DNA from 2 places in the Streptomyces sp. NPDC057939 genome. Region 2 is predicted to be linked to the other one. Evidence: riboswitches for the same ligand, from Rfam matches in the RefSeq annotation. Region 2 holds a riboswitch; the other holds the start of a gene.

Region 1 (7,436 bases), on a different contig from region 2:
GGCGTTCGTCCTCGGCCCGGCGTCGGGCCTCAACCCCTCCTACGGGACGGGTGACCGGCTGACCGAAACGGGCACCGCGTACTTCCGGCACTGGGGCGTGGTCCCGGACGAGTTGTTCTCGGGAGCCGCTCGACCGCTGCTCACCCCGCTGACGGCGCTCTTCGTCCACGGCAGTTGGCTGCACCTGCTCGGGAACATGCTCTTCCTGTACGTCTTCGGGGCGATGACGGAGGAACGGATGGGCCGGGCGCCCTTCCTCGTGTTCTACGTCTGCACGGGGTACCTCGCGCTGGCCTCGTACGCGGCCGCCAACGCCTCCTCGGACCAGACCCTGGTCGGCGCGTCCGGCGCGATCTCGGCGGTGCTCGGCGCGTTCCTCTGCCTGTTCCCACGGGCCCGCGTGACGAGCCTGTTCCCGTTCCTGCTGTTCCTGCCGCTGCGCTTCCCCGCGTGGATCGTGCTGCTGTTCTGGTTCGGCCTGCAATGGCTGGCGGCGCAGCGGGCGGAGAGCGGCCCCGGGGTCGCCTACCTGGCCCACGTGGTGGGCTTCTCCCTGGGCTTCCTGTACGCGTGGGCCCGATATCGGCGTACGACTAGAGTGGGTCGACCAGTGACTGCCGGCGAGGGAGACAGCCAACCGTGATCACCGCGATCGTGCTCATCAAGACCAGCGTGGACCGCATCCCCGAGATCGCCGAGTCCATCGCCCAGCTGGACAGCGTCAGCGAGGTCTACTCCGTCACCGGGACGTACGACCTGATCGCGCTGGTCCGCGTCGCCCGCCACGAGAACCTCGCGGACATCATCCCGGGCCGCATCAGCAAGATCCCCGGCGTCGAGGCGACGGACACGCACGTCGCGTTCCGCACGTACTCCCAGCACGACCTGGAAGCCGCCTTCGCGATCGGCCTCGACGCGTAGCGTTCGGAGCGCGGGCAACGCCCCGCCCACCCGGGCGGGGCGCCCTCCCCGGAGCCGGAGCGGGGTAGCCCCGCGGGGACGGCGCGAGGTCCCCGTCCCCTCCGCAGCCCCCGAACACCTCGCACTCGGCGGCGCGGACGAAGGCCGGGGCCTCCTGCGGGGTACGGGCCCGGCGGTACACGAAACTCCTGCCCGTACTCGTCCCCGTACGTCACGAGCCGCCCCCGACCGGTCGCGCGGCACCTGGGCGCGGGGGTTTCCCACCGGGCGGCGGCCTGCCGACAGCCGCGGAGCGCGGGTATCGGCGGTCCCGGTACGGCATGGCACGAGCGATGTCAGACGGCCGGGACGCAGCGGCCCTCTTCGGTGCGGTACTGCCACTTGGCACCGTCCGCGACGAGTTCCTTCACCGCGCGGACGAAGCGCTCGACGTGCTCGTCGGGGGTGCCCGCCCCGAAGCTCACACGGATGGCGTTCAGCGAGCGCTCCCCCGGCGCGGCCTCCGGCGCCCCGCACTCGCCCGGCTCCTGCGGCTCGCTGCCGAGCAGGGTGCGGACCAGCGGGTGGGCGCAGAAGAGGCCGTCGCGGACGCCGATGCCGTACTCGGCGGACAGGGCCGCGGCGAAGTGGGAGCTGTTCCAGCCGTCGACCACGAAGGAGATGACGCCGACGCGCGGGGCGTCGTCCCCGAACAGGGACAGCACGCGGACGGCCGGGACCTCGGCGAGGCCCTCGCGGACCTTGGCGATGAGGTGGTTCTCGCGGGCGACCAGGTTCTCGAACCCGGCCTCCTTGAGGGCCTTGCAGGCGGAGGCGATGGAGTAGACGCCGATGACGTTCGGGGAGCCGGCCTCGTGGCGGGCGGCGGTGGTGTGCCACTCGACGTCGACGCCGCCGTCCTCGCGGCGGGCGACCTTGCGGGAGGCCCCGCCGCCGGCCAGGTACGGGTCGGCCTCCTGGAGCCAGTCCGCGCGGCCGGCGAGGACGCCCGAGCCGAACGGGGCGTACAGCTTGTGGCCGGAGAAGGCGATCCAGTCCACGTCGAGGTCCCGTACGGAGACGGGGTGGTGCGGGGCCAGCTGGGCGGCGTCCAGGACGATCCGGGCACCGTGGGCGTGCGCGGCGGCGGCGAGTTCCTTGACCGGCCACAGTTCGCCGGTGACGTTGGAGGCGCCGGTGACGCAGACCAGTGCCGGGCCGTAGGGCTCCCGGTCGGCGAGCGCCCGCTCCAGGGTGGCGACGGCCTCGCCGGGCGTGCGGGGGGCGTTGAGGTAGGTGACGCGTGCGTTCGTCCAGGGCAGCAGCGAGGCGTGGTGCTCGGTCTCGAAGACGAACACCTGGCAGTCGGCCGGCAGGGCCGCGGCGAGCAGGTTGAGGGAGTCGGTGGTGGACCGGGTGAAGACCACCTGGTCGGCGGGCCGGCAGTCGAGGAACTCGGCGACGGTGACGCGGCTCTGCTCGAAGAGGTCGGTGGACAGCTGGGAGAGGTAGCCGGCCCCGCGGTGGACGCTGCCGTAGTAGGGGGCGTACGCGGCGACGTCGTCCCAGACCCGCTGGAGCGCGGGGGCGCTGGCCGCGTAGTCCAGGGCGGCGTACGTGACCTCGCCGCCGGTCACGAGCGGGACGGTGACGTCGCGGCCGAGCACGGCCAGCGGCTCGCCGCAGGCGGGTACGTCGAGGCACGCGGCGGTGGTGGTGACGGCGGCGTTCAGGGATGCGGACATGGCGGTATCTCCCGGCAGGCAGGGCGGAATGGCTTCGGAGTGCCCGTACGCGGATGCGGCGCTGCGGCCGTCGGGGTACGGGAAAGCCCTCGGAAATGACACGGGGTGCACGGAAGCGACCCTGGTCCGAGGGGTGAAGTGGGGGCGGAGTCGCCCTATCGCATTCGCTTGCTCACGGAAAACGCTCCTCGAGAGACCAGGACCCCTGGTATCGAGGGATCCGCGCTTGCCGTAGACCTCGCTGCCTACGGCCTGGTCATCACCCGGGGCACCCCGCCACGGAAGGAGGGTTGCCGGACAGCAAGCCGGGGCCTAAACGCTGTCACTCGTGACCTGGTCAGAATCCTGCCACACGATCTCCCGTGCGCAAGACCCCGGTCCACGATGCGGACCGGGGTCTTGGCCGAAACCGCGCCTCAGGCGTTGCTCGCCCTCACCCAGCGCTCCAGCGCGGCGCGAGCGGATCCCGAGTCGATGGACTCGGCCGCCCGGGTCACGCCCGCCGCGAGCCGCTCCTCCAGGGCGCCCGTCCCCGGGTCGAGCGCCACCAGGGCGGCGGCCGAGTTCAGCAGTACGGCGTCCCGGACGGGGCCGGTCTCGCCGGCCAGCAGCCGGCGGGCGACGTCGGCGTTGTACGAGGCGTCCTCGCCGCGCAGCGCCGACACGTCGACGAGAGGGATGCCGATGTCGCGCGGGTCGAAGGCCGACTCGGTGACCGAGCCGTCCCGGACCCACCACACCCGCGAGGTGGCGGTGGTGGTCAACTCGTCGAGGCCGTCGTCACCGCGGAACACCAGCGCGGAGGAGCCCCGCTCGGCCAGCACGCCGGCCATGATGGGGGCCACCCGGGGGTCGGCGACGCCCGTCGCCTGGGCCCTCACCTTGGCCGGGTTGGTCAGGGGGCCGAGGAAGTTGAACGTCGTCCGGATGCCCAGTTCCTTGCGGGCGGCCGCCACGTGCCGCAGCGCCGGGTGGAACTTGACCGCGAAGCAGAGCGTGATCCCGGCTTCCTCGACGACCTCCGCCACCCGGGCCGGGGTGAGGTTGAGGTTGACGCCGAGCTTCTCCAGCACGTCGGAGGAGCCGCTCGCGGAGGACGCGGCCCGGTTGCCGTGCTTGACGACCTTCGCGCCCGTGCCGGCCACCACGATCGCCGACATGGTCGAGATGTTGACCGTCTTGGCGCCGTCGCCACCGGTGCCGACGATGTCGACGGTCCGCCCCGGGACCTCGATCAGGTTGGCGTGTTCGTACATGGCGCGCACCATGCCGCTGATCTCCGCGACGGTCTCCCCCTTGGCCCGCAGGGCGACGACGAAGCCGGCGATCTGCGCGTCGGTGGCCTCGCCCCGCATGATCTGCTCCATGGCCCAGGCGGTGTCGTCCGCACCGAGGTTCCGGCCGGTCAGCAGAGCGTCGAGGATGCCCGGCCAGCCACGGGCCGCCACGCTGTCGCCGCCTGCCGGGGTCACAACGTTCATGGTCCGCTCCTGCTGCCTGGTGAGGTTGCCACGTCGAATGGGAAGGGGACCAGCCTATCCAGCCCCGGGGACGGCAAAGAGCCCCGTCCGGACAGTGGACGGGGCTCTCGCCGTGGCGACACCAGGATTGACCGAAATCAATCCCTCAAGCGGTCGTGCGGGGGATCAGTGGTGGCCGTGGCCGCTCTGGATCTCCTTGTACTCCTCCACCGTGGGCTTCGGGATCTGGTTGCCCTCGGCGTAGTAGCTCTTGCTGAGCTTCGCGCGCAGCTTCTCGGTGGCCTTCACCTTGCGCTCGACGCCGTTCTCGTCGACCGTCGGGCCGATCTCGACCGGCTCGTACGTGTTGTACGAGGTGAGCGTGTGGAGCTGGCCCTGCGGGAGCGGCTCGTGGATCTCGACGAACTCACCGTGCGGCAGGCGCTTGATGATGCCGGTCTCGCGACCGTGCAGCACCTTGTCCCGGTCCCGGCGCTGGAGGCCGAGGCAGATCCGCTTGGTGATGACGAAGGCGATGACCGGGCCGACGAAGAAACCGATCCGCGCGAACCAGGTGATCGAGTTGATCGAGAGGTGGAAGTACTGCGCGAACATGTCGTTTCCACCGGCGATCAGCAGGATGACGTACCAGGTCAGCCAGGCCACACCGAAGGCGGTACGGGTCGGGACGTTGCGCGGGCGGTCCAGGATGTGGTGCTCGCGCTTGTCGCCGGTGACCCAGGACTCGACGAACGGGTAGACCGCGATCGTCGCCAGCACCAGCGGGAAGATCACCAGCGGGACGAACACGCCCAGGACGAGCGTGTGGCCCCAGAGGTTGATCTCCCAGCCCGGCATCGCACGGATGAGGCCCTCGGAGAAGCCCATGTACCAGTCGGGCTGCGCGCCCGTGGACACGTGGTCCGGAACGTACGGGCCGAGCGCCCAGATCGGGTTGATCGAGGCGATGCCCGCGATGGCCGCGATGATGCCGAAGACCAGGAAGAAGAAGCCTCCGGCCTTCGCCATGTAGACCGGCAGCAGCGGCATGCCGACGACGTTGTTGTTCGTCTTGCCGGGGCCCGCGAACTGGGTGTGCTTGTGGTAGAAGACCAGGATCAGGTGGGCGACCAGCAGGCCCATCATGATGCCGGGCAGCAGCAGGATGTGGATCGAGTAGAACCGGGCCACGAAGTCGTGGCCGGGGAACTCCCCGCCGAACAGGAACATCGACAGGTACGTGCCGACGACCGGCACGGACAGGATCGCGCCCTGCATGAAGCGGACACCGGTGCCCGAGAGCAGGTCGTCCGGCAGCGAGTAACCGGTGAAACCGGTGAACATGCCGAGGACCAGCAGCAGGAAGCCGAAGATCCAGTTGATCTCGCGCGGCTTGCGGAACGCGCCGGTGAAGAAGACGCGCATCATGTGCACCATCATCGCCGCGACGAAGATCAGTGCCGCCCAGTGGTGGATCTGCCGGATCAGCAGACCGCCGCGGACGTCGAAGCTGATGTCCAGGGTCGAGGCGAAGGCCTCGGACATCCGGACACCCTGCATCGGCACGTACGAGCCGTGGTACACGACCTCGTTCATGCTCGGGTGGAAGAACAGCGTCAGGTACACACCCGTGAGGATGATGATGATGAAGCTGTAGAGGCAGATCTCACCCAGCATGAAGGACCAGTGGTCCGGGAAGATCTTGCGCATGTTGGCCTTGGCGAGGCCGTAGATGCCCAGGCGGCCGTCCGCCCAGTCCGCTACGCGCTCGCCGGCAGGCGCTTTGCGCCCCGTCTTGTTGTCTGTGGCAGTGCTCATCCGCGCTCCCAGAATGCAGGACCGACGGGCTCTTCGAAGTCGCCGTGCGCTTCGAGGAAGCCCTCGTCATTCACGCCGATCCGCAGCTGCGGAAGCGCGTGACCGGCCGGGCCGAAGATGACACGGGCGCCGTCGGAGAGGTCGAAAGTGGACTGGTGGCACGGGCAGAGCACGTGGTGCGTCTGCTGCTCGTACAGGCTGATCGGGCAGCCGACGTGGGTGCAGATCTTGGAGAAGGCCACGATGCCGTCGTGGGACCACTCCAGTTCCTTCTTGTCCTTGATGTCCTCCGGCTGGATGCGGACGATCATCAGGGCGGCCTTGGCGATCTGGGACATGTAGTCGTGCGCGTCCTCCTCCAGGCCCTCGGGCTTGGCGAAGGTCAGCGAGCCGACCAGGATGTCCTCGGGACGCAGCGGCTCCATCGTGTTCTGGTTGATGAGCAGCTTGCCCTTGGCCCAGATCGTCTTGCGGAGCTTGTCCTCGGGCAGCGGGCCCAGGTCGCGCAGCAGCATCACGCCGGAGAGCGGCACCAGGGCCAGCGCGCCGAGCAGGGTGTTGCGGATCAGGGGCCGGCGGCCGATGCCGGACTCGTTCGCGCCGTCGGCGAAGTCCTGCAGGACCTGCGCCTTGACCTCCGGCGGAGCGGCGATCTCGTGGCGCTCGGCGGCGACCTCGACATCGGACATCAGGGTGCGGGCCCAGTGGACCGCGCCCGCGCCGATGCAGAAGAGCGCCGTGCCCAGGGTGACGCCGAGCGCGAAGTTCAGCGCGCTCACCTTCCCGATGGGGAAGATGTAGACGATCTTGTCGACCGGGAAGATCACGTACGAGGCGATGAAGGCGACCGTGGCCAGCATCGACAACGTGAACAGCATCGCGACGGTGCGCTCGGAGCGCTTCGCCGCCCGCTCGTCGATGTCCTGGATACGGGGCTTGTGGACCGGCAGGCCCGGGTCGGCGAACGGGTCGTCCGCGACCGCCACGCCACCGTGGTGCGCGTCGCCCTGCTCGCTCGGCAGGTGCTTCTCTTCGGGAATGTCTTGGCTACTCATGACTTCTTGGCCTTAGCGGTGTGGGCCGCGACCCAGACGGCGACAGCGATCAGCGCACCCAGACCGAAGATCCAGCCGAACAGACCCTCGGAGACGGGGCCGAGGCCACCGAGCTTCAGACCACCGGGGTTGGTCGACTTCTCGCCGTTGACGTTCTGGAGGTACGCGATGATGTCCTTCTTTCCCTGCTCCGGCATCGTGCTGTCCGGGAAGGAGGGCATGTTCTGCGGGCCGGTGAGCATGGCCTCGTAGATGTGCTTCGGCGAGACGTCCTCGAGGTTCGGGGCGTACTTGCCGTTCGTCAGGGCGCCGCCCTCGCCGGTGAAGTTGTGGCACTGCGCGCAGTTGTTGCGGAACAGCTCACCACCCTTGGCGATGTTGGCCCCGGCCGGGTCGTACTGCTTCTCGGTCGGCGTGATCGGGCCGGCGCCGAGCGAAGCGATGAACGCCGCGAGCTG
Region 2 (7,436 bases):
GGCGCCCCACTTCTTCTCAAGGACGACGTTGCGACCCTTGGGGCCAAGGGTGACCTTGACGGCATCGGCGAGCTGGTTCATCCCACGCTCGAGACCGCGCCGGGCCTCCTCGTTGAACGCAATGATCTTGGCCATCTGAAGTGGTCCTCCCGGACAGGGGTGGATTGCTCCGGACCGCGCCCGCGCCCGCGACGGACGGCCTGCGGACCCGGCGGTTCCTTCCCGCCGGACCCTGCGGGCCTCACCGGCCCGGTCCTCGTCTTAGTAGCACTCTCACCTGGAGAGTGCTAACGCCAATGATTAGCACTCGACCCCCGCGAGTGCAAGCGGCTTCGACCAACGCGGGCCCGGCGCCGGGGTCCGCGGCGGGGCGCGGGCCGGGCGCCGCAAGGGTCCCGGGGCCGACACGCACGAGGGGCCCGCATCCCCGTGTCCGGGATGTGGGCCCCTCGTGTGTGAGTGCGTCGGTGGTCGATCGCGCTTGGGACTCAGCCGGCAGCGAGCTTGACCATGTCCGCCTGCGGGCCCTTCTGGCCCTGCGAGATCTCGAACTCGACCCGCTGACCCTCTTCAAGGGTGCGGTACCCGTCCATCTGGATGGCGCTGTAGTGGACGAACACATCCGCGCCACCGTCGACCGCGATGAAGCCGTAGCCCTTCTCCGCGTTGAACCACTTGACGGTGCCCTGAGCCATGCCTAACTCCCCTATTACTGGCCCTTGCGCAGGTCCGCACTTCGCGGACCCGGGTCAGAACTTGCGCCGGAACGCCTCGACCGGGGCTGAATGTATCCGCACCGCTGCTGTCTGCAACAGGTCAATCCGACGAGAATTCTGGACACGCGAAAACATTGAAATAGAGTGAAAATTTGGCATATTCCTGGGCAACTCGGGCCTGACAATCCACGCCAAAGCCCCATAGCGCGCGCACATGTTGACTCAATGTCAACCCTCCCCGGCCCCGCTCATATGCGGCGGGCAAGAACAGCGGAGGGGACTTCCCCAACTCTACCGCTATCAATCAAGCAGAATTGCCCCCTCCGCTTATTGGCGGAAGGGGCAATTCAGAAAATCGGGGGGCGCCGGCCGTCGCCCGCGGGTGACGATCGACGGCCCGTCCGGGACGATCAGCCGCCGGCGACGGCCGGGATGATCGAGACGCCGGCGCCGTCGGGCGTCGCCGTCTGCAGCCCGCCCTCGAAGCGCACGTCGTCGTCGTTGACGTAGACGTTCACGAAGCGGCGCAGCTTGCCCTGGTCGTCCAGGACGCGCGCGGCGATGCCCGGGTGGTTCTTCTCCAGGGAGTCGATGACCTCGGCCAGGGTCGCGCCCTCGGCGGGAACCTCGGCGACGCCGCCGGTGTAGGTGCGCAGGATGGTGGGGATGCGGACGTTGACGCTCATGGCGCTACCGCCTTTCCGGGTGTCGGGGGGAGGATCAGGCCAGGCCGGCGGCGCGGAACGCGTCCAGGCTCGGGCGGATGGTGGCGGTCTGGCCGCTGTCCGCGGCCACCGCCTCCAGGGTCTTGAGGCCGTCGCCGGTGTTCAGGATCACGGTGGTCAGCGTCGGGTCGAGCTGCCCGTTCTCGATCAGCTTCTTCGTCACGCCGACGGTGACGCCGCCCGCGGTCTCGGCGAAGATGCCCTCGGTCTGCGCGAGGATCTTGATGGCCTCGACGACCTGGGTGTCGTTGACGTCCTCGACGTAGCCGCCGGTGCGCCGGGCGATGTCCAGGACGTACGGGCCGTCGGCCGGGTTGCCGATCGCGAGGGACTTGGCGATGGTGTTCGGCTTCTGCGGGCGGACCACGTCGTGACCGGCCTTGAAGGCGGTCGACACCGGGGAGCAGCCCTCGGCCTGGGCGCCGAAGATCTTGTACGGCTTGTCCTCGACGAGGCCGAGCTTGATCAGCTCCTGCAGGCCCTTGTCGATCTTCGTCAGCTGGGAGCCGGACGCGATCGGGATGACGATCTGGTCGGGCAGTCGCCAGCCGAGCTGCTCGCAGATCTCGTACGCCAGGGTCTTGGAGCCCTCGCCGTAGTAGGGGCGCAGGTTGACGTTGACGAAGCCCCAGCCCTCGCCCAGCGGGTCGCCGATGAGCTCGGAGCAGAAGCGGTTGACGTCGTCGTAGTTGCCCTCGATGCCGACGAGGTCGCCACCGTAGACACCGGCCATGACGACCTTGCCCTGCTCCAGGTCGTGCGGGATGAACACGCAGGAACGGAAGCCGGCGCGGGCGGCCGCGGCGCCGACGGCGCCGGCCAGGTTGCCGGTGGAGGAGCAGGAGAGGGTGGTGAAGCCGAAGGCGCGGGCGGCCTCGACGGCGATGGCCACGACGCGGTCCTTGAAGGAGTGCGTCGGGTTGCCGGAGTCGTCCTTGACGTACAGCTTTCCGGTGACGCCCAGTTCCTTGGCCAGGTTGGCGGCGTCGACGAGCTTGGTGAAGCCCGGGTTCAGGTTGGGCTTGGAGGCCACGTTCGCCGGGACGGGCAGCAGCGGCGCGTAGCGCCAGATGTTGTCGGGGCCGGCCTCGATGGCGGCGCGCAGGGCCTCGGGGTTGCCGAGGGGCAGCTCGTAGGAGACTTCCAGCGGTCCGAAACACTCGACGCAGGCGAAAATGGGACCGAGCTCGAAGCGGGTTCCGCACTCGCGGCAGGAAAGGCCGGTGGCGGGTCCGAGATCCACGGAAACCGACTCGGCAGAGGTGGCGACGGTCTGTGCAGCCATGATGGCGAGGCCCTTTCTCCTCATCTTCCCCATGGCGCACTTCGCCATGAGACGGAATTGGCACCTTCCCTAGTCGGGGACCTCGCGGGAGTGCGTCGCAGACGCATCGCGAGAACCGACTGGAGGGTTGCCGGGGCTTCAACGGGCCGTATCCCTCTGCCCCTCTGGATGAGCGGTATGGCACCGGACGGCGCGCTCCATGGCGTGTCCGGGCGTTTGTGCGCGGGACCCCCGGCATGCGGTGGTCCATCGCGTTGTTCAAGACTGTAACCGAAGGTCCGGGTGGTTGAGACAGCCGTCCGAACCGCGAGATGGATCACTTTTCGGTCCAAACCACCGATGAAGCAGGGAGTCCCGAGAGTGCTGGAAGAGGTGGAGCGCTGGCTGGCCGCCCGCTCCTGGTCCGCAGCCGACCGACCGCTCGACCAGCTCCTCGACCGGAAACGGGCGACGGGCACGACGGTCAGCGTGGTGCTGCCCGCGCTCGACGAGGAGGCCACCGTCGGGCGGATCGTCGAGGTGATCCGGCGCGATCTGATCGAGGGCCCGGCGATCCCGCTCGTCGACGAACTCGTAGTGATCGACTCGGGTTCGTCGGACGGTACGGCGAAGGTCGCGGCCGCCGCCGGCGCCCGGGTCGTGCACCGCGACGAGGTCCTCCCCCGCATCCCGGCGCTGCCCGGCAAGGGCGAGGTGCTGTGGCGCTCGCTCCTCGCGACCACCGGCGAGGTCGTCTGCTTCGTGGACGCCGACCTGCGGGACTTCGACTCCGCCTTCGTGTCCGGGATCGTGGGCCCACTGCTGACCGACCCGCAGGTCCAGTTCGTCAAGGCGATGTACGACCGCCCGCTGGGGGACGCCCCCGGCCAGGGCGGCCGGGTCACCGAGCTGGTCGCCCGCCCCCTGCTGAACCTGCACTGGCCGCAGCTGGCCGGCTTCGTGCAGCCGCTGGGCGGCGAGTACGCCGTACGCCGGTCGCTGCTGGAGCGGCTGCCGTTCCCCGTCGGCTACGGGGTCGAGCTGGGCCTGCTCGTGGACGCGCTGCACACGGTCGGGCTGGACGCGCTGGCCCAGGTCGACGTCGGCGTCAGGCTCCACCGCCACCAGGACGGGCAGGCCCTCGGCCGGATGGCGGCGGCGATCTACCGCACGGCGCAGCTGCGGCTCTCTCGCGGGCACCTCGTACGGCCGGAGCTGACGCAGTTCGAGCGGGGGCCGGACGGTTTCGTGCCGCACACGTACCCCGTGGACACCGAGGAGCGGCCGCCGATGGCCGGGATCGAGGAGTACGCGGGCCGTCGCGTGGCGTAATCCTCAGCGGGCCCCCGGCGCACAGGCGTTTGACCGGGGGCGGGCCTGGCTAGGTTGGCCGCATGGCTTCTCAGGTACTCGTCGCCGCGAACCGCGGCCCGCTCTCGTACGCCCTCGACCAGGACGGCACCCTCAGTGCCCGGCGCGGCGGGGGCGGTCTCGTCTCCGGGCTCTCCGCGGCCCTCGCGCAGCAGCCGGAGGCCCTGTGGATCTGCGCGGCCCTGTCCGACGCCGACCGGGAGGCGGTGCGCCGGGGCGTCGCGGAGCCGGGCGTGCGGATGCTCGACATCGACCCCGCGGTGTACGACGACGCGTACAACGGCATCGCGAACTCGGTGCTCTGGTTCACCCACCACCACCTGTACGACGTCCCCCGCGAGCCGGTCTTCGACGCGGTGTTCCGGCGGCAGTGGGCCTCGTACGTCGCCTACAACCGGGCCTTCGCCGAGGCGCTGGCGCAGGAGGCCGCGGAGGGCGCCCGGGTGCTGGTGCAGGACTACCACCTGGCGCTGGTCCCGGGGCAGCTGCGCGAACTGCGGCCGGACCTGCGGATCGGGCACTTCACGCACACGCCGTGGGCGTCGCCCGAGTACCTGCGCATGCTGCCCGACGACATCCGCTCCGAGCTGGTGTGGGGCATGCTCGGCGCCGACGTGGTCGGCTTCCACACCTGGGCCTGGGCCCACAGCTTCATGGGCGGCGCCCACCTGGACGACGAGCGGGGCATCGCCGAGCCGATGTTCCCGGCGGGCGTCGAGGAGTCGAAGGGGCGCTACGTGCGCAAGAGCCCGCTGGGCCCGGTCCGGCACCGGCGGACGGACGTGGCGGTCTTCGCGCTGGGCGTGGACGGGGACGACCTGCGGGCCCTGGCCCACCGGCCGGAGGTCGACGACAAGCTGGCGGCGTTGCGGAACGAGGTCGCGGGCCGCAGGGCGATCGTCCGGGTCGACCGCACCGAGCTGTCGAAGAACATCCTGCGCGGGCTGTTGGCCTACCGGGAGCTGCTCACCGCGCACCCCGAGTGGCGCGGCGAGGTGGTGCACCTGGCGTCCGCGTACCCGTCCCGGCAGGACCTGGAGGCGTACCGGTCGTACACGCAGGCGGTGCGGGACCTGGCGGCGGAGATCAACGCGGAGTTCGGCACGGAGGACTGGCAGCCGGTGCTGGTGTCCGTCGAGGACGACTTCGCGCGCTCGCTGGCCGCGTACCGGCTGGCGGACGTGGCGCTGGTGAACCCGGTGCGGGACGGCATGAACCTGGTGGCGAAGGAGATCCCGGTGGTGTCGGAGGCGGGCGTCGCGCTGGTCCTGTCCACGGGGGCCGGGGCGTACGGGGAGCTCCGGGACGACGCGATCGTGGTGAACCCGTACGACGTCACGCAGACGGCCGAGGCCCTGCACACGGCGCTGTCGATGCCGGCCGCGGAGCGGGCGGAGCGTTCGAAGCGGCTGGCCGCGGCGGCCACGGCGCTGCCCCCGGCGGCCTGGTTCACGGCCCAACTGGACCGGCTGGCGCCATAGGGCCCGTCGCCGCGGTGCGCCGCGGGCCGGTCCGGGGGTCCGGGCCGGCCCGCGGCGGGTGTCGTCAGGAGCGCAGGGTCCGGGCCAGGGCGGCCAGGAAGCCGGTGACGGCGGCGGGGCCGGGCAGGACCAGGTCGGCGCGGGCGGCCAGCTCGGGCACCTCCGCCGAGCCGCTGCACACCAGCAGCCCCGGCAGCCCGTCGGCGCGCCGCTTCTCGACGGCCGAGAACGCGGCGAGGTCGCCCAGGTCGTCGCCCGCGTACAGGACGGCCTCGGCGTCCCGCTCGGTGAGGAACTCGGTCAGGGCGACGCCCTTGTCCATGCCGGGCGGCCGCAGTTCCAGGACGGCCCGGCCGGGCTCGACCATCAGTCCGTGCCGTGCGGCCAGCTCGGCCAGCGGCTCCCGCAGCGCGGCGAAGGCCTGCTCGGGGTCGGCGGCGCGGCGGGTGTGGACGGCCAGCGCCCGGCCCTTCTCCTCGATCCAGGTCCCGCGCCAGGCGCCGATGGAGTCGAGGAAGCCGGGCAGTTCGGCCCGTACGGCCGCGACGCCCGGGTGCTCGGCGGGGGCGTGGACGATGCCGGTGACGGCGTCCCAGCGCTCGGCGCCGTAGTGGCCGAGGACCACCATGTGTTCCAGTCCCGGGACCCCGGCGAACCCGCCGTAGCGGACGGCGACCCCGGCGGGGCGGCCGGTGACCACGGCGACGGCGGCGACCTCGGGCGCGAGCGCGGCGAGCGCCGGGACGGCGTCCGGGTGGGCGCGGGCCTGGTCGGGGTCGGGAACGATGTCGGCGAGGGTCCCGTCGAAGTCGAGGGCGACGACGGCCCTGCGGGGTGCGCGGAGGAGGGCTTCGAGGCCCTCGCGTCCGGCGGCGGTGACGGGCTCGGGCATCTGCGGGTCGTGCGGGCGGCTCCCCATACCGATGACCCTACCGGCGTGGTCCGCCCCAAGCCCAGACCGCCTCCGGACGCCGCTCCCGCCGGGGGGCCGCCCGGGATCACCGTCGGGCGCGCTGGGCCTCGCGGATGCGGCGGAGCCGGTTGACGGTGCCGGGGGCGTGCTCCAGGGCGCGCGGATCGTCCATGAGGGCGTTGAGCAGCTGGTAGTAGCGGACGGGGGTCAGCCCGAGGGCCTCGCGTATCGCCCGCTCCTTGGCGCCCGGCCCCGGCCAGCTGCGCCCCTCGTAGGCGAGCACGGCGGCCTCGGTGGCGGTCAGCCGTGCCGCCGGCCGCCCCTCCACCTGCCCGTCGTCCGTCATACGGCCAGATTAACGGCGGCCACCGACACCCGCCGCGCGCCGGGTCAGCGGTCGCCGTCGGCCTTGCGGGCGGACGTCGCGATGTCCTCCAGGACCTTCGCGGGCTGTCCGCCGGGCTGCACGACCTTGCCGATGTTCTCCTTCACGTCCTCGCTGACCCCGGCCCAGGACTTCTTGCCGACGGGGTAGAGCTTGGAGTTGGGCAGGGCCGTCAGGAAGGTCCTGAGCTGGGCGGCGGAGCCGCCGGTGCTCGATTCCATGGCCCGGTAGCCGCTGGTGGTGACGGGCAGGAGGTCGTACTTGTTGGTGAAGGTCGTCACGTTCTTCGCCGAGTACAGGTGGTCCAGGAACTTCCCGGACTCCTTCTTGTGGCCGTTCTTGAAGGCCATGACCCAGTCGGCGACGCCCATCGTGGAGTGGTCGGTGCCGTCGACGGTCGGCATCTGCACCATGCCGAACTTCACGCCCTTGCCGGCGGCCTGCTTGAGCAGGGTGGGGTGGCCGTTGAGCATGCCGACCTCGCCGCGGGTGAAGGCGTCGAAGGCGGCCTGCCGGTCGAGCTTGCCCGGTTCGACGGGGCCGGTGAGGCCCTGGCCGACCATCCGGTCGCGGAGGAACTC

Evidence for each region. A riboswitch is a leader RNA that binds a small molecule or an ion and turns the genes downstream of it on or off. The one in region 2 is predicted to bind S-adenosylmethionine.
Region 1: it holds a riboswitch for S-adenosylmethionine, as region 2 does, so the genes downstream of both, ACFVS6_RS39545 (aminotransferase class V-fold PLP-dependent enzyme) here and thrC (threonine synthase) in region 2, are expected to answer to the same signal.

The regions. Positions count from the first base shown of each region.
Region 1 covers NZ_JBHVPG010000072.1:11,084-18,519, reverse strand. The annotation lists gene ACFVS6_RS39555 (rhomboid family intramembrane serine protease) at 1-643, shown strand, start outside; gene ACFVS6_RS39550 (Lrp/AsnC family transcriptional regulator) at 640-921, shown strand; gene ACFVS6_RS39545 (aminotransferase class V-fold PLP-dependent enzyme) at 1,257-2,645, opposite strand; SAM riboswitch class IV at 2,863-2,979, opposite strand; gene trpD (anthranilate phosphoribosyltransferase) at 3,062-4,126, opposite strand; gene ACFVS6_RS39535 (cytochrome bc complex cytochrome b subunit) at 4,292-5,923, opposite strand; gene ACFVS6_RS39530 (Rieske 2Fe-2S domain-containing protein) at 5,920-6,978, opposite strand; gene ACFVS6_RS39525 (c-type cytochrome) at 6,975-7,436, opposite strand, start outside.
Region 2 covers NZ_JBHVPG010000015.1:51,654-59,089, forward strand. The annotation lists gene groL (chaperonin GroEL) at 1-135, opposite strand, end outside; gene ACFVS6_RS18675 (cold-shock protein) at 489-695, opposite strand; gene ACFVS6_RS18680 (ubiquitin-like small modifier protein 1) at 1,127-1,402, opposite strand; gene thrC (threonine synthase) at 1,437-2,726, opposite strand; SAM riboswitch class I at 2,744-2,901, opposite strand; gene ACFVS6_RS18690 (glucosyl-3-phosphoglycerate synthase) at 3,087-4,037, shown strand; gene ACFVS6_RS18695 (trehalose-6-phosphate synthase) at 4,100-5,557, shown strand; gene otsB (trehalose-phosphatase) at 5,622-6,476, opposite strand; gene ACFVS6_RS18705 (DUF3263 domain-containing protein) at 6,556-6,816, opposite strand; gene ACFVS6_RS18710 (extracellular solute-binding protein) at 6,861-7,436, opposite strand, start outside.